DNA from 4 places in the Paenibacillus sp. 1781tsa1 genome. Region 3 is predicted to be linked to each of the others. Evidence: riboswitches for the same ligand, from Rfam matches in the RefSeq annotation. Region 3 holds a riboswitch; each other region holds the start of a gene.

Region 1 (4,947 bases), 660 kb from region 3:
CGCATTGGAAACACTCGTCATTGTGCTGATGGCCACCATTGCCCTCTGCTTCGGAATTGACCTGTTCCTGGCAAAACCGGATATGGGCGGTGTTCTCCATGGTTTTGTACCCAATGTCGAGATTCTGCAAAACCCTGCTATGCTCTATATTGCCATTGGTATTATAGGAGCAACCGTGATGCCGCATAATCTGTATCTGCATTCTTCCATTGTGCAGACGCGTCAGATCGAACAGACACCACAGGGTAAAAAAGAAGCTATTCGTTACTCGACCATGGACTCTACAATCGCGCTGACACTCGCCTTGTTCATCAATGCGGCCATCCTGATTGTATCAGCTGCTGTATTCCATAGTGCCGGCATGACGCAGGTTGCCGAGATCTCAGATGCCTACCACTTGCTGACACCCCTATTAGGGACTACAATCGCAAGTATCCTGTTCGGTGTAGCGCTGTTAGCATCAGGCCAGAATTCTACCCTTACAGGTACACTCGCTGGGCAGATTGTTATGGAAGGTTTCCTCAACATTCGGATTCCCTCTTGGCTGCGGAGACTGGTCACACGTCTGATCGCCATCATCCCGGCAGTAATTGTCACAGCAATTGCAGGAGAACACGGCACAGAAGAACTGCTCATTTTGAGTCAGGTTGTGCTGTCGCTTCAATTACCTTTTGCGGTAATCCCTCTGGTGATGTTCACGAGTGATAAAAAAAGCATGGGTGCATTCGCCAACAAATTGTGGCTCAAAATCATCTCATGGCTCATTACAGCAATTATCGTTGTGCTGAATGTATATCTGCTCATTCAAACGATCCGGTTATTCTGATCTCGTTCTGATCGACTAAATACTAAAAAGGCTGATCAACTCCGGTATTCAATACCAAGTTGATCAGCCTTTATTGTTGCAGTACAGCAACGCGTTTCTTTTTGCAGTAAAACTCTAGCTCTAACAAACAATCATCTAATCCTGATTGGGTATCAGTAAAGGCAGAAGTTGATCCAATGAATCCACAGTCCAATCCGCGCGTTCGTCATCCGATCGGTCTGGCTGGAATCTTCCGTAACCCTGCATAATTCGAATCGTACGCATGCCCAGCTTCCGGGCAGGAATGATATCGTTATCAATCCGATCCCCGACCATGACGGCTTCCTCCGGCGCACAACCTGCCTGTTTCAAGGCTACAGCGTATAACTCTGGATCTGGCTTGGACACCCCTTCTTCAGCCGAGCAGGCCAGAACATCAACATACTTCCGCAGTCCGTAACTCTCCAGTCTTTCTTCCGTTCCAGGACTCTGATTGGCAATAATGCCAATGCGATAATACCGCGACAACTGCTGAAGAACGGAATCCGCTGAAGGAAAAGGACGTTCAAGATCTTTTTGAAACTTCAGCTTGTCCTGAATCTGTTTCTGATGTCCCTCGTCTTCAATGAATGTGCGAATCGCCACCCTCATAGGCCATTGCTCATATTTCTGGTAACAGTTCGCGAACAGTTCACGTACTGCCTCAATCTTCACCGGATACCCCAAAGCACTGGCTTCGCGGACGAACTGTCCGATAATATCATCAACCGGCTCCCATTCGTCCACCAGCGTATCTCCAACGTCAAAAAACAACCACTTTAATCCACCCACATCCGGCACGCCAATTCCTCCTTGTAAGCCACAGGCAATCTAAGAGTTCGTGTTCACCTTTAAAACCATAAAAAAAAAGACTCACCATCTTGCATGAGTCTCCTCAAATTTCCGTTTATCGATACTTTCAATTATAACAGGCACCTTACACCTGAGCAATCAGAAGCTATGGCATTAACCATTGAGGAGAAAGCCGACCTCTCCGTTAAGCGAATATACAATCCGGTCTGCACCCATTCCCCGATAGATTCCCTTCGGATGGCTTTGCTCCGTAATGACGCACAGGGATTTCGATGTCCATGATCTACAGATCTGTAAATAACGACAGGTCAGGTTCAGGCTGTTCTCGAAAATAAACACGTTGCCCACACTGCCCTGCGGCAAAAACCATTTTTGAGCTGCAGCCGTATTCATGCGAATGACATGCTCTACTCCGATTCTACGGAGTCTGCGCTCTTCCCCTGCACTGTTGGTTAGAACGGCAAACGGCATTTTTTTGTACATCAGCAATTTGATAAATTTGCGTCCTGCTTCATTAGGAGCAGTCACTAAGATCATCTCAGTATCCATCATTCGTTCCTCCCTTGGCGTGAAAAGACAACAAAAAAGAAGCGTGGGGGACCAAGGCCTCCCGAACGCTTCTTAAAGAATCCATGGCGAAAACGCCATGAACCAGCGTACGGCTTGTTGCCTCTCCCTTTAACGCTTACGAGGTTAGCTGACGGATTCGGGCGCGAGAGTCGCCCTATTTCCGGCTGTCACCGGAAAATTCACCCCATGAATGCCTACTGTCCAAGACAGCGCATTCCGTTGGTTCCCCCGTTTCCCACTCATGAATGAATGGAAACTCAGCGATTAAAACATCGTTCGTATATCTTAAGTTAAGATCGAGCGATATTATCGTTTGTTTCGTTTTTCAAGTACAATTTAGTTTAAATTGAAATTACGTTATGAATCATACACCCGTGCCATGGCGGTGTAAAGTCCGGACAGATCACCGAATCGGCAGATTTTCGCCATTATTCATATATAATAACGCTTACAATATGGTTATACTCTATCCACCTCTTCAAGGCTATCTAATTCTCACTCTGGCGAAAATCACTTCGCAATTCATTCACGCAATCTGCACAACTTGCCTGTTTTGATTCATTTAACACCATATAAGTTTTGCATTAATTAATTGCAACCAATATAATAAGAGATATCAGATGATATCATGGAGGCGATTGAGATGACAGTCTACGATTACAAAGTGAATACCCTTCGCGGTCAAGAAGTTGAAATGTCCGACTACCGTGATAAAGTGTTACTGATTGTGAATACGGCAAGCTCATGCGGACTTACTCCTCAATTCAAAGGTCTGCAAGAACTGCAAGACAAGTTCCAGGATGCGCCATTTGAAGTCCTTGGTTTTCCAAGCAACCAGTTTGCACAGGAAAAAGGATCTTCCGACGATATCGCCGAGTTCTGTCAGATGAATTATGGCGTAAGCTTCCCGATGTTTGAGAAAATTGATGTGAACGGCTCAAGCGCTCACCCTCTCTTCCAGCACCTTAGCAAAGAAGCACCCGGCCTGCTCGGCTCCAAAACAATCAAATGGAATTTTACCAAGTTCCTCGTGGATCAGAACGGACAGGTAGTTAAACGTTATGCTCCCAAAACAACACCTGACAAAATTGAAGAAGATATCAAGAACTTGCTGCAAAAATAATACATCGGCCACCATAGCTGGAAGGGAAGGTACAATCGTCCCCCGGTAATGGATGGCCTTTTTTTCTCAAACCTTGATGTCAGACTGTTCAAAAAAGTAAAAAAAGAAGCTTTCCATTAATGGAAAGCTTCTTCTTAATCGTTCATATGATGCGGTCGAGAGGACTCGAACCTCCACGGGCATACGCCCACTACCCCCTCAAGATAGCGTGTCTGCCATTCCACCACGACCGCATGTCGTAAATAATCGGCAACAGAATTGATTATACCGGGTTCAGAACTAAAAGTAAAGTGTTTTTTAAACCTTCTTTTTGGGTAGGCATTTTCCTCAAAAAACGCATATTCTCGTCATGTTTATCCATGAACTGCATATCATTAGATTCGATCCCCTCTTTTTTCGGCTAGAGCCGATTTTGTTGATTCATTATATATAGTCCTCCCTGCGACTAATAACTTACATTATGAGTAATATAAAATAACACATATAATTGAATTTAGATTTAATACATTAAATTCCATCAATTCTATTGACAAAATGCGGACATTTATGGGATGATAACTATCATATAATTCGGATTTTCAAATATAAAGCAAACAAAAAGGAATATAAATGTCATTTAACATGACATTTAACGAACACAGGAGGCGAATGATTGTGAACCGTGGGAATAAGCTGCTCGATTATGTCAAACTGCTTGATTCCTCTATTCAGGTTGGAGGGTTTACCCATTCCTTCGGCATGGATATCCATATCAGGGAGGGTACCATTCGTAATGCTGAAGATCTCGAATCATTCATGCGTTGTCAGTTGCATCCCAGCATTGTTCGTCTTGAAGGCATGGCCATCAAAGGCATCTATACCGCAGCAGATCACAAAGATACATGGCGGATAGCTCTGATCGACAAGCTGGTCCATGTTCAGCGAACTCCTGGAGATCTCAGAGAACAAGCTGCCGCCATGGGAAAACGATTGATCAGACTGGCACGCGCTCTGCACCCCTGGATTGATTTCAGCCAGCTCGAACAGATCTTCGCCAAATACGATTCGGTTGGCTGCCTCTCCACTGTTCACGCCTGGATTAACCACCACCTCGACATCCCGGTCGAGGAGGCGGTCCTTGGTTACCTGCATTCAGCCATGAATGCCTGCATAACCGAAGCCTCCAAAGTCATTCCCCTGAACAACGATACAACCAAAGATCTGATCGTCCGCCTGGCCACGGATCTTGAGAATGAATGGAATACCGTCAGCGCCTCCGCTGCGGATGGACTGGCACAGCCAACCTCGATGTCCATGAAATCATTTTTCCCCAGTTTCCATATGCTTGGAGCTGGACTTCATGCCTACAGGGCCTAGTTCTCTTCCTCATCAAACCTCCCCTCATTCAGACAAACTAAAAAACACGCGGCAACTTCCTTGCCGTCGTGTTTTTTGTCATTTTATTTGTTTATTTAACGTATTTACGCCATTAAACATCACAAAATACACTTTTTTCCGTCTTTTTTAATTGTTAGATGACGCATTTACGTATATAATGAAATATACAGCTCGCATTTCTATATATTCTACATGAAGAAAGGGCGACTGAATACTACAT
Region 2 (4,947 bases), 1.7 Mb from region 3:
CTATCTCATCGAGAATGGATTTCAGCCCAACAGCAGCTCCAAGACTCATCATGCAGATCAGATGGTGACCACAAGCGTGACCGATCTCCGGCAAGGCATCATATTCGCACAATAATGCAACGGTAGGGCCGGGTTTGACAGCGGAATACGTTCCGATAAAGGCTGTCTCCAGTCCAAGGATCGGAGCCTCTACAGTGAAACCGTGGTAGTCCAGTTCTTCTTTCAAACGGGCAGAAGCGAGATACTCTTCATTTCCCAGTTCGGGGTTGGCGCCGATATATGATGAAATGGCTTTAAAACGGGAAGCATATTGATCAATAACCGTCAGAATTTGTGATTTGTTAGCTGTCATTAGTAAACTCCTTATGCAAAAATGAAAATAATTCATTGATTATATCATGTTTGCTTCAATTTTTCAGAAACAAGTCAAGATTTGTAATGTTAAAATGCATTGCATAATCATGCATTGTACTTTATAATGACTCAGTCATCAACATGAGAAGCATACAAAGTATTGTAAGGGGAGAGAAAAAGGTTGAAATTAATAAGTCGTTACACCATGATGCTGTTAACCTTTGTCGTTCTGCTGACAACTGCCGTTCCTGCGGCACTTGCAAGTGGAACTACAGATAATTCAAGCAGTAAAAAGCTGGTGCTCGGTACAAGTGCCGATTTTGCACCCTATGAATTCCATAAAGTGATTAATGGCAAAGATGAAATCGTCGGTTTCGATATTGAGATCGCCAAAGAGATTGCCAAAGATCTTGGCGCTGAGCTTGTGATTGAGGATATGGGCTTCGACGGTCTTCTGCCTTCATTGCAGAGCGGGCGTGTTGATCTGGTAATTTCAGGTATGACGCCGACGGATGAGCGGAAGAAAAGTATCGATTTTTCCGATACCTATTATAAATCAAAACAAGTGATTATGGTTCGCAATGTGGATAAAGACAAATATCCAACCATGGCAGAACTTGAAAATGCGAAAATTGGCGTTCAGAAAGGCTCCATTCAGGAAACGATCGGACAGAGTATTCCAGGAGCGAAGCTTACTGCGCTTGATAAAATCTCCGATATCGTGCTTCAACTGCAAACCAAACGCATTGACGCGGCAATCGTTGAAGACACTGTTGCTGCAGGTTATCTGGACGATATCATTGGACTTGCTGCTGCTGTTCCGGACGAAGAGCAAGCAGAAGCTGCAATCGGGATTCGTAAAGGAAATACTGAGCTGCTAGCTGCAGTAAATGGAACACTTGAGCGATTGAAAAGTGAAGATAAAATCAACCAGATGGTGACCGACGCCAGCCTCTTGATGGCGGATAAAGCGAACAAATCACAAAATATTTTCCAAGTATTCTGGCAGTACAAAAGTTTTTATGCTACAGGTGTAGGATACACACTTCTGTTGTCTGCACTTGGGGTTATCTTCGGGGTAATTATTGGATTGATCATCTGTTTGTTCCGTTTGCATGACGCTGCAATCTTGCGCTGGATCGGTACAGCTTACGTTGAAGTGATCCGTGGCACACCGATGCTGGTACAATTGATGATTATTTACTATGGTTTTTCCCTAAGCTTTGGCATTAACTTCACGGCACTTCAGGCAGGTATCATTACACTTTCAATCAATAGTGGTGCCTATCTGGCGGAGATTTTCCGTGCAGGTATCCAAGGTGTGGATCGTGGTCAGTTGGAGGCAGCGCGTTCGTTAGGTATGGGAAGAGGCGCCGCGATGCGTTATATCATATTGCCACAGGCCTTCAAAGCTGTATTACCTGCGATCGGTAATGAATTCATTACCATCATCAAGGAATCCTCTATTATCTCCGTTATCGGTATGGTGGACATTATGTATCAGGCAAGTGTGGTCAAAAACATTACGTATCAAGGCTTGAGTCCATTTTTGATTGCAGCAGCCATCTACTTTGTAATGACGTTCATTTTGTCCAAGCTGCTGGGACGACTGGAAAGGAAGTTGAGTGCAAGTGATAGACGTTAGACAATTACACAAATCTTATGGAAATAACGATGTGCTTAAGGGCATTAACGTGACGATTGGCAAAGGTGAGGTTGTCGTGGTCATCGGACCTTCCGGTTCAGGTAAAAGTACATTCTTACGTTGTTTGAACCTGCTGGAGCAGCCTACCTCGGGAGAGATTGATTTTGAAGGCGTGTCAATCACGGATCCCAAGCACAACATTAACGCAACTCGGGAGAAAATGGGTATGGTGTTTCAGCATTTCAACCTGTTCCCACACAAAACGGTAGAGCAAAACATCACGATCGCTCCGATTAAAGTGAAGAGACAATCCACTTTGGAAGCGGAGAAAATTGCTGCTGATCTGCTTAACACCGTGGGTTTGTATGATAAAAAAGATACATTCCCGAATCAGCTGTCCGGTGGACAGAAGCAGCGGATCGCCATTGCTAGAGCATTGGCCATGCAGCCTCATGTCATGCTGTTTGACGAGCCTACGTCGGCATTGGACCCCGAGATGGTCGGTGAGGTACTGGATGTCATGAAACGTCTTGCAGAAGGCGGTATGACTATGGTCATCGTAACACATGAGATGGGTTTTGCACGTGAAGTTGGAGATCGAATCCTGTTCATGGATGGCGGGGTTATTGTGGAAGAGGGAACACCTGATGAGGTGTTTGGAGCACCGAAAAATTCACGTACACGTGATTTTCTTGCGAAAGTACTCTAAATGAAGTGATTAAATAGCGTTACTGACTTCAAGTCGGTGACGCTATTTTTTATTGAAAATAATTATATATGGAATTCAAAAAAGTAACTATTCTGTTACCAAATATATAGGGGATATCTCTTCCGACACTTTTAGATTATTCAGTATTCTTACACGTGCTTACACATGTTAAAACCATTTGGTAAGAATTACTACAAGTTCAGGTTACAAAATTGTGATATATTGAACTCTGCCGAAACTTCCGGACAGGGAGTGCGGGGGATGTAACGATGCAGATTGTGCAGGGGGAAGATCTACAGCACACTGCTTGGGGTGAATTAGGGGTACATATCGTTTCAAATGTAATGATGAACCTATAGGGTGGGCTCCTCATCCGAATCCGACAACTAACTTCGCAGGCATAATGAGGGAGGAAGACCATGATTAACAAGAAACGTATAGCCAAAACAGCAGTAGCATTAATGACAACAGCAATGCTCATTCAAGCCGTTCCGGCTCACGCCGATTCAGTTCATGTGGCCAAAGAGGGGGATACCTTCTACACCTTATCGAAACAATACGGAGTAGCAGTTAACACGTTAGTTAAAGCAAACAACGACATTTCGCCTTACAACATTTATGGTGGTTTGAAAATTACGATTCCCGCTAAGGCAAACAATGTAGCTGCCGCGGCGACGGAAAGCAAGACCCAAGCCAAAACGGTTACCACAGCAAGCTTGGACGTTAACACAGATAACAAAGTGGTTCAAGCGTGGGGTAAAACATTCGATTACAGTAAAGCTGTGAACGTGAAAGCAACGGCATACTCTGCAGATCCGTCTGAAAATGGAGGATGGGGTGCGGTCGATTATTTCGGGAATGACCTTGAACTGGGTACGATTGCAGTTGATCCAAGTGTGATTCCACTTGGAACCAAAGTACTGGTAACGGGTCACAGCCATCCAGGATTGCCAAAACAGGCTTTTGTAGCCACAGCACGTGACGTGGGCGGTGCAATCAAGGGTCACAGGATTGATATCTTCATCCCTGGTAGCAAGCAGTCGGTAAGCACATTTGGTTTTCAGGATATCGAGTTGTACATTCTGAAGTAGAGCGTAAATTACATCTAAAATGAATTCAAACAGGGTGTCTGCCAGTCGCTAACTTGCGATTGAACAGCACCCTTTTAATATGTTCATAATTTCCTGAGACGGTTATTCTATTCTTTGGCCTTCGGTAATCCGAGCATTTCGTCCAAGGTAACCAGTTCATACCCCCGGTTACGCAGTTCCTCAATAATTTCAGGCAAGGCCTCGATCGTGCCATTCAGATTGGATCCTACACCGCCTCCTGCATGTTGCAGAATGATGGATCCAGGTTTTACGGCAGATAAAATGTTATCTTTCACCTTTTCCTTGGGAAGACCTTTCCAGTCCAGGGAGTCAACGTTCCAGTTCACAATACTATAATGTTGTCTGGCAGCCCATTTCAGCTGTTCTTCATTAATGTCTCCGTACGGAGGTCGAATCATCTTGGGCGTGTATCCCGCCAAATGGCGAATGATATCCCCGGTATGTAAAATTTGTTTGCGGAAGGCATTCATCGACAGTTTACTGAACTCTGGATGATTGTAGCTGTGATTGCCAACAATGTGCCCTTCCTTAACAATCCTTTTTACCAAATCGGGGTGCTTCTCAGCACGACTACCAACGATGAAAAAAGTAGCTCTGACTTTATACTTTTTCAGCAGATCCAACACTTGCGGAGTGAACCGTGGATCGGGCACATCATCAAATGTCAGCGCAACCTGTTTCGTTGAAGGACCATTGGTTTTGAACGTATCGGCATATTTTTGACGTAACTGTCCCAGTGTCAGTTGTTCTTCTTCTACGGAATCAGAACTGGATACCGATTCACTTGGCGGGTCTGAAGCATCCCGTGATGAAACTGGTGGAGCTTGATATCCTCCGAGAAAAATAACGATAACCATCAGCATAATGAGGCGTACGCGCACAATAACAGCCTCCTTTTCCAAAATGACGTTCTCTTTGGTATGCCCGGGGGTTTGAAAAAATATGCGCAGTGTGAGAAGTTTCATTGCTGATTTAATTCATGACAGCCATAATTCCTCCATATATAACATATAGAAAAGGATTGGTGGAATAACTATGAGTACATATGATTTGAAATCCATACGTTTACAGGTGATTGAAGCAGGAGAGGATAAGGTTTTTCTCGTTACCGGAGGAAAGGCTCATAT
Region 3 (4,947 bases):
CCATTTCTCCAAATTTGTACGTCCTGGCTATCTCAGAGTGGATGCAACCAAGAACCCGGATACGAATACATTCGTCTCTGCATACAAAGGTGATAACAAGGTTGTTGTCGTGGCAATTAACCGTGGAACTTCGGCCACAAGCCAAAAATTCGTTCTGCAGAATGGTAATGCCTCCACTGTGTCCTCATGGGTTACGGACAGCAGTCGCAACCTGGCAAGCGGGGCTTCGCTTACCGTATCCAATGGAGCCTTCACGGCACAGCTCCCGGCTCAGAGCGTAACAACGTTTGTTGCCAACATTACTGGCGGGAATAACGGCGGGAATACAGGCAGCGGTACTACTTATGAAGCAGAGACCGGAACGACACTTACGGAAGCTGCCATTGAAACGATCTATCCTGGTTACACTGGCTCCGGGTATGTCAACTTCAACGCAATGACTGGTTCAGCCATTCAATGGAACGCTATTAACAACACGATTACAGGCACCAAAAATGTAAAGTTTCGTTATGCGCTGGAAAGCGGAACCCGTAACCTCGACATTTTTGTTAACGGAACCAAAGTCATCAGCAATGAGCCTTTTCCGGCAACGGGAAGCTGGTCCACTTGGGTTGAAAAAACAATACAGGTCCCCATGAACACGGGGACCAATACATTAAAAGTTGTGACCACCGGAACGGAAGGACCCAATATTGACAGTATTAATATTACCGCAGCGCAATAAACGATCCGTTTGGCTGATGGAAGACCATTTGTTGTTCATGCACCCAAGCCCTAACCTCTTGGACTCTCAAGTTCTAACGTTAGTATTTCAATCAAAAAATGCAAACAAAAAAGACTCCTTAAGCATTAGCTTAAGGAGTCTTTTGATTAGATGCGGTCGAGAGGACTCGAACCTCCACGGGGGGTTAGCCCACACGGACCTGAACCGTGCGCGTCTGCCAATTCCGCCACGACCGCATATTGTATCTCCGTGATTAATCTCGGCGACAAGAAATAATATATCATGCGGCACCTATCATGTCAACACTGAAAATAATAACATTAAAGCCCGAACCAGACATCCATGTCGATTCGGGCTTTACCTTTAACTACTCATCGTTTGGTTCATTAAAACGAAGGTATACTCAAACTACAGCTTGGAAGGCCAGTTGCCATACCATGCGTAGCCGCCTCTTCTTTCTTTATCAATATCACTTAATTTGTATTTAACTACCCCGTCACGACCAATAAAGATGGGTTTATCCGTTCCGATCTCATAGAAGCGTGCCCAAATCGGTGCCGCTTTGGAGTCAGCGATGATTTTGCTATCTCCATTTGCTCTTTCATACTTGTAACCCGTAATTTTCACCTTGTTAAACCACTCCTCCGCTCCTTTGATGGAGGCGGTAATTTTAGCGTTGGCAGGTCTCGTTTTCAGGAATTTAACAATCGTTACACTCTCTCCAGCCGTCAGCGATGGTACCTCGTAGATTCTTGCGCTCGCTGGTTTAAGAGAACCAGAATCATGTTGTTGTCCCCATGCTGTCAGCTTGCCGCCCGAAACGACTTGTGTATTCAGAATCGCCTCTACACCTTTGGCAACTGAATTTTTACTGCGATTAGCAAGTGTATTGTCGATAAACGAGAAATCACCTTTGCGTGCTGCTACTTCATCGAGCATAATCATTACATTAATCATGGCATCGTCATTGTAAGTAATATGCTTGTGATATCCGGAGCTTTGGTAGACTTGTGGCCATCCGCCGTTTGAATACTGCATATTGATCAAAAAGTTGATTCCTTTGATTGCAGCTGTGGAGTAGCGTGGATCATTCGTCTTTTTAAATTCCTTCGCCAATCTTCTAATTTCTGAGTATGTAGCCTTGTTGTCAATCGTGGACTTCGCCCACTCTCCACTTGTTTGTTTATAATCTTTTCTCCAACCTCCATCCGGCAGTTGGTTCTTCAAAACATCTGAAATACTCGCTGTAGTACCCGATGCATCAGCAGCAGATACCGTCCCTACAGGGAGAACTGCAATTCCAACTGTTGAGAACACCATGGCGCATGCCAGGACAAAAGTAACTATTTTCTTTGCTTTCAAATGTAACACTCTCCCATGTTCATTGTAATAACGTCCACAATTCTACCTTACCTATAAGACCAGTCCTCAACCTCCTTAATTTGAATATATAACACAATAAAATCAATTTTCATCCAATATGTGGATTGGATAATCAGATAATATGCAAAAAATCGATTACTGTCAATATATGCAACTTAATGAATATAATCTCTTAAATCCTACATAACGGAATAGTTCTTTTAACTCATGACAAACCTATTTATTTATCCAAATTCGTCTCAAACGAATCAATAATGACGTTTTTGTCATGAATGATACCCAAACTTGATCTCTTCTTTCATGGAAAAACATTAATTCCGCTAACATTGAGGTATTACGAAGGGGTTTAAAAGGGTTTGACAATTACGCATTTATGCAATATAGTTTCAAATAGTTACAAAAACTTAATTATTCATTTGCCGAGTTTCAGATTTGAAAACGGGGGAACCATTTTGGGTGAATTATTCTTATACATAGGAAATATAGGGAACCTTCTACCGAACCCTTAGCTAACTCCGTAGGCATCGAAGGGAGAACATTGATTTTGAAAAAACTGATTATCTCCATTTTTGGAGCGGCTGTACTATTTACATCCGGGGCAACAAGCACAGAGGCAAGCAGTATTAACTCCGTAGTGAACAACATGACAGGTATACCTTACAAGTGGGGTGGCACGACTCTGGCCGGCTTCGACTGTTCCGGGTTTATGAGATATATTTTCAACAAATACAGCATTGAATTGCCACGTACTTCGCAACAGCAAGCCAAAGCAGGTACTCCGGTAGCCAAGAGCAATGTTCGGACAGGTGATCTGGTGTTCTTTAATACAACAGGCAAAGGCATTTCACATACAGGGGTGTATATTGGCGGCGGACAATTCGCTCACGCCTCGAGCAGTAAAGGTGTAAGCATCACTAAGTTATCGAATCCATACTTCAATGACCGCTACGTGACAGCACGTCGGGTAACTGGACAGTTTATGTATGATAAAATGTTGGGTAAAATGTAGGTATGATATCAAAGAGGAGGCTCCGGATCAACCCGGAACCTCCTCTTTTGTTTGGCTTCCTCTTTATGAGAACAGTTCTTTGACTACCTCCATCTGCACTTAATGGAGCGCCTTTTGCACTCGCATCGCGCCCTGAGACAGGGCGTGTCCGCCTCCTACAGCTCCCGCCACGGCTACGGTCTCCATGATCTCTTGATCTGTAGCACCCTTGGCACGAGCTTCTTCTACATGGTAGAAGGTACATACCTCATTGTTGGCAAACAATCCAATGCCGAGCGCAATTAGCTGTTTTGTCTTGGCATCAATCACGCCAGGTTGGAAACATTCTCCTGTAAACTCATGATACGACTTTACCACACCTGGCAGCACATCGCTTAATGCTCCAATCTGATCCTTGTAGGCATGAACTTTATCATTCATCAATGTCATGTCTTGTAGCACACCCTCTCGGCTATAGTTACAGAATTTCCTCACTGTACCTATCTTCTCTCCCGAGTGAGTCAATTATGCCAAGAAATCATGGTAATTCCAAACATTTATACGCCCCTACTTCTGACATAATGATCGTTGTTACTCACCAAGTGGACTTTGCCGCGGTTCGCTGAACAACTGATAACGGTAACTGCGATCCAACTTGACGACACGTCGATTCTGACGACGGATAAGTACCTGCTCGCCATCCCAGGCAACTACAATCCCGGTTACATCGTTAGATTCCAGCTCGTCCCGTACTACTCTGACTTTTTCACCTGACAGACGCAGGGCGTCCAATTCTGTATCACTAATCATGTTCATGGCTCCTATATTCCAAATTTATTTATTTACAAAAAGAGACCTAAATGAAAAGTCATTTAGGTCTCACGTGACTGTATTGGACTGTCATGTCATTCGAAATTATGTCCCGACTGAAAGTTACCGCTGCGCGTGCTCTTTGCTGTCGTTCTTCTCGAACCAAAAATCAAGCACTTTGGCGGACATCACACGTTCTTCAAGGTACTCCACTTGATGCGGTGTAAATTGTTCTTTCCAAGAGAAGGACAACTCTTCGCACAAGCCTACAATCGTCAGTAATTCTGACCAGGCAACATAGCGTTTGTACCAGAAAAATTGAGGATGTTCAATCATATAGGGATAAAGGTCATCGAATTCCGTATGTTTACAATCCAGGGCACGTTCAAAATGAACTTTCGATTCCGCCAGCTTATCATTAAAGAATTGTTCTGTTGCCGGTTGGTTCCCCATGGTGTTGCCTCCTCTCCCTAACATAACCCCATTATAAATGAAATTCGCGGTCATGCAAAGGCATAGTTCAAAAAATAGGCCCTATTCCTTTAAAATGTCACATTTCGTTATCGTCAAATTGTACCGTTCCATCGTTCAGCGAACGAATGCGTACCAAGGCTTCCACCGGAATACCCTGTTCACGAATCGTGCGTGCCCCTGCCTGAAAACTTTTCTCGACCACAACGCCGAATCCGACGAGTTCCGCACCGGAACGCTCGATAATTTTGATGACGCCACGAGCGGCATCTCCATTGGCAATAATATCATCAATGAACAAAATACGGTCATTCTCATGAATGAACTCGCGAGATACCATAATGTCAGTTACAATTCCTTTGGTAAAGGACGGTACGCGCTCACAGTAGGCATCAGGATCAGCTAGAAGTGTTTTTTTGCGACGGGCGAATACAAGTGGCACCCCAAGTTCATAGGCTGCGGCAAACGCAACCGGAATCCCTGAGGATTCTACCGTGATTACCCGAGTCACTCCACTTTCACGAAAACGGGCTGCAAACTCACGTCCCATCTCCATCGTTAATGCAGGATC
Region 4 (4,947 bases), 2.3 Mb from region 3:
TATCATGGACGGATTGTAGTCAAGGAGTCAGGTATGCATGCTGTGGAGGATTACTTAATGTCTCGGTACCAGATGTATTGGCAGATTTACTTCCATCCGGTAACCCGTAGTTCTGAAATTCTATTACGGCAAATATTCAAGCGAGCAAAAACACTCATACAGCATGGTTTTCAATTTCGCTTCATGATAGATCCACTCCCTCAATTATTTGGAGGAGAATTATCCGTAGATGAATATTTGCAGTTGGATGAAGCCTTAATTCAGACGGCATTTACGCAGTGGCGCAAGGAGGACGATACTGTTCTGAGTGAGTTATGCGAACGTTTTATGGATCGCAAGTTATATAAGTATGTAGAGCTCGAACAGGTCGACTTGACAATGATGGAAGAGATTCGGGAAGCTTTTGTACAGGCAGGCCTCGATCCCGAATATGATCTTGAAATTGATTTTCCTTCGGATAATCCGTATGATGTTTTTCGTCCAGATGAATCCACGGATAAGCAGATTCTTCTTCTCGATCGACAGGACAATTTACGTGAGTTGTCAGAAGTCTCTGACATTGTCCGTTCCATCAGCGGGCTTCACCGAGGGAAACATCATTTGTATTACCCGCAAAACAAGGTGGATGCGATTATTCACGAATTACCGTCACATATACGCCCCTATTTCTTGTAATCGTGTGGGTATAATCCAATGAAGAATTTCGATATCAAAAGACTTTCTAAAAGAGATATTTTTCATGATACAGTAATCTGCTTTAATGGGGAGTATATGTAGATCGACATAATTTTGTAAATGTAAGTAGGTAAAAATAGCACATTCAGCAATATGTAGATCAGATTATCCGTATATCTTCTATATATAGTAGTTGTGAAGAAACAAACGTAATGATGTAACACAAAGATGACTCAAAATGTTTTATGTATGAGTCAATGAAATATTGAGATTCACAAATTGGATTATTAAAAGAAGAAAGTCGTTATTCGACATGAAGGGAGAAATAAACATGATGCTGTTCGACACACACACACATCTGGATGCACCACAATTCGACGAGGACCGCGAGGACATGATTCAGCGTGCTCTGGATGCAGGAGTTGGTCGCATGATCAACATTGGCTTTAACCGGGAGACGATTCCAACCACAATGAAACTCGCTGAAACGTATGACTTTATATATGCAGCTGTAGGGTGGCATCCCGTAGATGCGATCACGATGCAGGATGGTGATCTGGAGTGGATTGCATCTTTATGCAAGCATGAAAAAGTGGTAGCCATCGGTGAGATTGGATTGGATTATCATTGGGACACTTCTCCGAAGGAAGTACAACATCGCGTATTACGACAACAAATTGCTTTGGCGCGTGAAGTGAATATGCCGATTGTCATCCATAATCGGGATGCACATGAGGATATCATACGAATTTTGCGTGAAGAGAAAGCGGGTGAAGTTGGTGGTGTGATGCACTCGTTCTCGGGAAGCTGGGAAACAGCGAAAAATTGTCTCGATATGGGTTTCCATCTCTCCTTTGGAGGACCGATCACATTCAAAAATGCAAAGCAACCCAAAGAGGTACTTGAGAAGGTTCCTATGGACCGATTTTTCATCGAAACCGATGCTCCATATTTGACACCTCACCCTTATCGTGGGAAACGAAATGAGACAGCGCATGTACGTCTGGTTGCAGAGGCAGCTGCGGAAATTAAAGGCATTTCGGTGGAGGAAATTGCTGCAATAACAACCAAAAATGCCATGGAACGATTTGGAATTCGTTAAAAAAACGAGCAAATGAGGTGAAAAAGGCAGGTAAGCGGAGTTAATTTGCCCTTTGATCCAAATAAATCAAGAATATTACAATATTTTAACCAAATATTCAGAAAAACGTACTTGATCAACGCTTTACAACATGCATCAAAACAGGATATCATCTTTTCAGTGAATTGTTGTGCGGAAAATTGGACAGATGTTCGGGGGATGAACAAAGGGACACTTTCCGATGAAACAACATTACTTTCATGAATCAGTCTCGCTGAGTCTCCGTTAACGGAGAGCGGGGGAACCAATAGGGCTTAAACATCGGTGTATTTGGCCGATGCGCAACGTTCGCTGACCCAAAAGCAGCGAAGGGAACTGCGAAGCCGTATTTGATTTCTTCTTTGGGTCTCGGGGTGAATTCAAGGGCGTCCGCCATGAGCGGGTGACCCAAGATAGGGCGGCTCTCTTTCGCCCGAACCCGACAGCTAACCTCGCAAGCGGAAAAAGAGAGGCAACCTCGTGCATGAATTTCCGATATTCAAAATCATTCGGAAGCCACGAAAGAGTTCCTCTTACACTCTTTCTTTGGCTTTTTTGTTTTTGAATAAAAGAAATGTTGTCATCATACGGTAGGTATTCAGGAGGATGACATCATGTTGCGAAGATTGATTCATGGTGCAGAACCGATCAGTTGGTCCGATCTGTGTTCTGTAGAAAATTTGGTATAGTCACGTCAAAGACATCATGCGTTACTTTAGACGGCGAGGCTATGAAGGAGGACGGAGAAGTGGGCACATTCCAACCAGAAGAGACCCATGAGTCACGATCATCCAGTAAGTCTTTCGCGTTGCGGTGGAAGCATGAGAACATGCGTCAAATGGCATTGATCGCGATTTTCTCAATTGCGCTTACAATCATGATCTTGTTAGTCGTTTACGGTCAGGCCGGGAAACAAATTTCACTGGTTATTGATGGCAAAGCTCAGGTGGTAGAGACTCGTACAGGAATGCTTCAGGAAATGCTGGAGGAGCAGTCGATCACAGTCAGCCCTCACGATAAGGTATCCATGTCCATGAACGGGGCGATTACAGATGGAGACCGAATTGTTATTGAGCGGGCCGTTCCAGTTAACATTACGGCAGACGGAGACACCAAGACTCTGTATACAACGGATTCATCGGTAGAAGATGCAATTCAAAAATCAGGTATTCAAGTTGAAAGTAATGATAAAGTGTATCCGGCGCTTGGAACTTCGATCAAAGCAGATATGAAGATTCGTGTAGTGCGCGTAACAAAGCGTACAGTGGATGTAGAACATCCGATTGCTTACAAAGTAATTAAAACGGCTGACCCTAGCTTGTACAAAGGGGATAACCGTGTCGTTGTGAACGGCAAAGAAGGCAAACTTGTACAGCACATCGAAAAGGTATTTCAGGATGGAGAATTGGTCTCCAAAAAAATGGTCGGCAAATCTGTCGCGAATAATCGTGTAGATAAAGTAATTGCTGTCGGAACCAAAGCAAAACCGGTCGTGAAAAAACCAGAGATTCAAACCGTATCGGCTCAGACTTCAACAACCAAGAAGGCTACAACAACGAACTCGAAGAAAACATCTGCCTCGGGCAGCAAAGTGATTACCGTATCCGGGACTTCTTTTAAATACTCCAAAGTACTTAAAAACGTATCCATGACGGCCTACTCTTCCGAAGAGCCTGGCATTGGAACTAAAACTGCTTCTGGTACTCGTGTAACGGAAGGACGCACCATTGCGGTTGATCCCAAAGTCATTCCAATTGGCTGGTGGGTATATATCGAAGGTCTGGGATTCCGTCGTGCGGAAGATACAGGCGGTGCCATTAAAGGCAACAAGATTGACGTATATTATGACAGTGTGAAGCATGCCCTGAATTTTGGACGCAAGAAAGGCAAGACGGTCTACGTGATCGGTCCGGTGAAGCCGGAAGCGAACTAAAATCGTTTTACTTTGAAATGGGAATGCTATAAAATAGTTGCATGAATGATTCATGCGGAATATGCGGCGGAGGGGTCTGAATTCAGTCTCCCCCGCCGTTTGGCAGAGAAGAGGATATTCCTCTTCTTTTTGCGTTAGAAAGGAAGAAATGGAACATGATAAAAGAAGTCATTGTGGTGGAAGGCCGTGATGATACGGTAGCCATCCGTCGGGCCGTGGAAGCCGATACAATAGAAACAGGCGGATCAGCCATCAACCAACGCATTCTGAAGCGGATTGCGCTTGCTCAGGAGAGACGGGGAGTCATTGTACTGACAGATCCAGATCATGCCGGCGAACGTATTCGTAAAATTATTGCGAATAAGGTGCCTGGTTGCAAGCATGCTTTCATTCCGGAAGCCGATGCAACGCGCAAAGGGGACATTGGGGTGGAGAATGCCTCACCGGAGGCGATCCGTCATGCTCTGGCACGTGTACATACTTCATACGAAGGCGCTCCTAGCCTGATCGATTGGGAGGACCTGATCGCGGCAGGACTTATTGTGCATCCGCAGGCTGCTGCACGTCGCATGGAGATGGGCAATCTGCTGGGTATCGGATATTGTAACGGTAAGCAGTTCCACAAACGTCTCAGTGTATTTCAGATTACACGGGAAGAGTTCTCTACAGCATTAGCGCAAATTGAACGTGAAGGATTGTGAGCATATGAAGGATATGGAAGAGACGATAGAAATTGCAACGCCCAAACGAACCAAAGAAATTATTCAAAGACACGGATTCTCATTTAAGAAAAGTCTAGGTCAGAACTTTCTGATCGATCAAAATATACTGAACAAAATTGTTAATGCAGCCGATTTGGACGAGTCCAAGGGCGCTCTAGAGATCGGCCCGGGTATCGGGGCTCTTACGGAACGACTGGCCCGGGTAGCCGGTCCTGTCACAGCTGTAGAGATTGATCAGCGCTTGATTCCCATCCTGGGAGAAGTGATGCAGCCTTATTCCAATGTACGAGTGCATCATGGCGATGTGCTGAAGCTTGATCTGGCTGAACTGTTCCATACTGATTTTGCATCGGTGGACAAAGTCAGTGTTGTGGCTAACCTGCCTTATTATGTAACGACTCCAATTATGATGAAACTGTTGGAAGAGAAGCTGCCAGTGGACAGCATTGTTGTCATGATCCAAAAAGAAGTGGCTGAACGTATGGCTGCTGCACCGG

Evidence for each region. Region 3 has a riboswitch for cyclic di-AMP ahead of NKT06_RS10340 (C40 family peptidase). Riboswitches for the same ligand answer to the same signal wherever they lie in the genome.
Region 1: it holds a riboswitch for cyclic di-AMP, as region 3 does, so the genes downstream of both, NKT06_RS07150 (HAD family hydrolase) here and NKT06_RS10340 (C40 family peptidase) in region 3, are expected to answer to the same signal.
Region 2: it holds a riboswitch for cyclic di-AMP, as region 3 does, so the genes downstream of both, NKT06_RS17485 (3D domain-containing protein) here and NKT06_RS10340 (C40 family peptidase) in region 3, are expected to answer to the same signal.
Region 4: it holds a riboswitch for cyclic di-AMP, as region 3 does, so the genes downstream of both, NKT06_RS00155 (resuscitation-promoting factor) here and NKT06_RS10340 (C40 family peptidase) in region 3, are expected to answer to the same signal.

Annotation. Positions count from the first base shown of each region.
Region 1 is NZ_JAMYWY010000001.1:1,627,907-1,632,853, reverse strand. It holds gene NKT06_RS07160 (Nramp family divalent metal transporter) at 1-826, shown strand, start outside; gene NKT06_RS07155 (HAD family hydrolase) at 962-1,645, opposite strand; gene NKT06_RS07150 (HAD family hydrolase) at 1,811-2,209, opposite strand; cyclic di-AMP (ydaO/yuaA leader) riboswitch at 2,325-2,500, opposite strand; gene NKT06_RS07145 (glutathione peroxidase) at 2,871-3,350, shown strand; tRNA gene NKT06_RS07140 (tRNA-Leu) at 3,501-3,583, opposite strand; gene NKT06_RS07135 (urease accessory protein UreF) at 4,005-4,706, shown strand.
Region 2 is NZ_JAMYWY010000001.1:3,982,429-3,987,375, reverse strand. It holds gene NKT06_RS17500 (M20 family metallopeptidase) at 1-352, opposite strand, end outside; gene NKT06_RS17495 (ABC transporter substrate-binding protein/permease) at 563-1,999, shown strand; gene NKT06_RS17490 (amino acid ABC transporter ATP-binding protein) at 1,986-2,708, shown strand; cyclic di-AMP (ydaO/yuaA leader) riboswitch at 2,929-3,125, shown strand; gene NKT06_RS17485 (3D domain-containing protein) at 3,128-3,799, shown strand; gene NKT06_RS17480 (polysaccharide deacetylase family protein) at 3,907-4,701, opposite strand; gene lpdD (prenylated flavin chaperone LpdD) at 4,856-4,947, shown strand, end outside.
Region 3 is NZ_JAMYWY010000001.1:2,284,296-2,289,242, reverse strand. It holds gene xynC (glucuronoarabinoxylan endo-1,4-beta-xylanase XynC) at 1-724, shown strand, start outside; tRNA gene NKT06_RS10350 (tRNA-Leu) at 876-960, opposite strand; gene pelA (pectate lyase) at 1,133-2,095, opposite strand; cyclic di-AMP (ydaO/yuaA leader) riboswitch at 2,515-2,646, shown strand; gene NKT06_RS10340 (C40 family peptidase) at 2,652-3,116, shown strand; gene NKT06_RS10335 (carboxymuconolactone decarboxylase family protein) at 3,216-3,545, opposite strand; gene NKT06_RS10330 (hypothetical protein) at 3,687-3,905, opposite strand; gene NKT06_RS10325 (hypothetical protein) at 4,029-4,358, opposite strand; gene NKT06_RS10320 (xanthine phosphoribosyltransferase) at 4,456-4,947, opposite strand, start outside.
Region 4 is NZ_JAMYWY010000001.1:30,926-35,872, forward strand. It holds gene NKT06_RS00145 (HD domain-containing protein) at 1-675, shown strand, start outside; gene NKT06_RS00150 (TatD family hydrolase) at 1,007-1,777, shown strand; cyclic di-AMP (ydaO/yuaA leader) riboswitch at 2,019-2,272, shown strand; gene NKT06_RS00155 (resuscitation-promoting factor) at 2,544-3,728, shown strand; gene rnmV (ribonuclease M5) at 3,884-4,429, shown strand; gene rsmA (16S rRNA (adenine(1518)-N(6)/adenine(1519)-N(6))-dimethyltransferase RsmA) at 4,434-4,947, shown strand, end outside.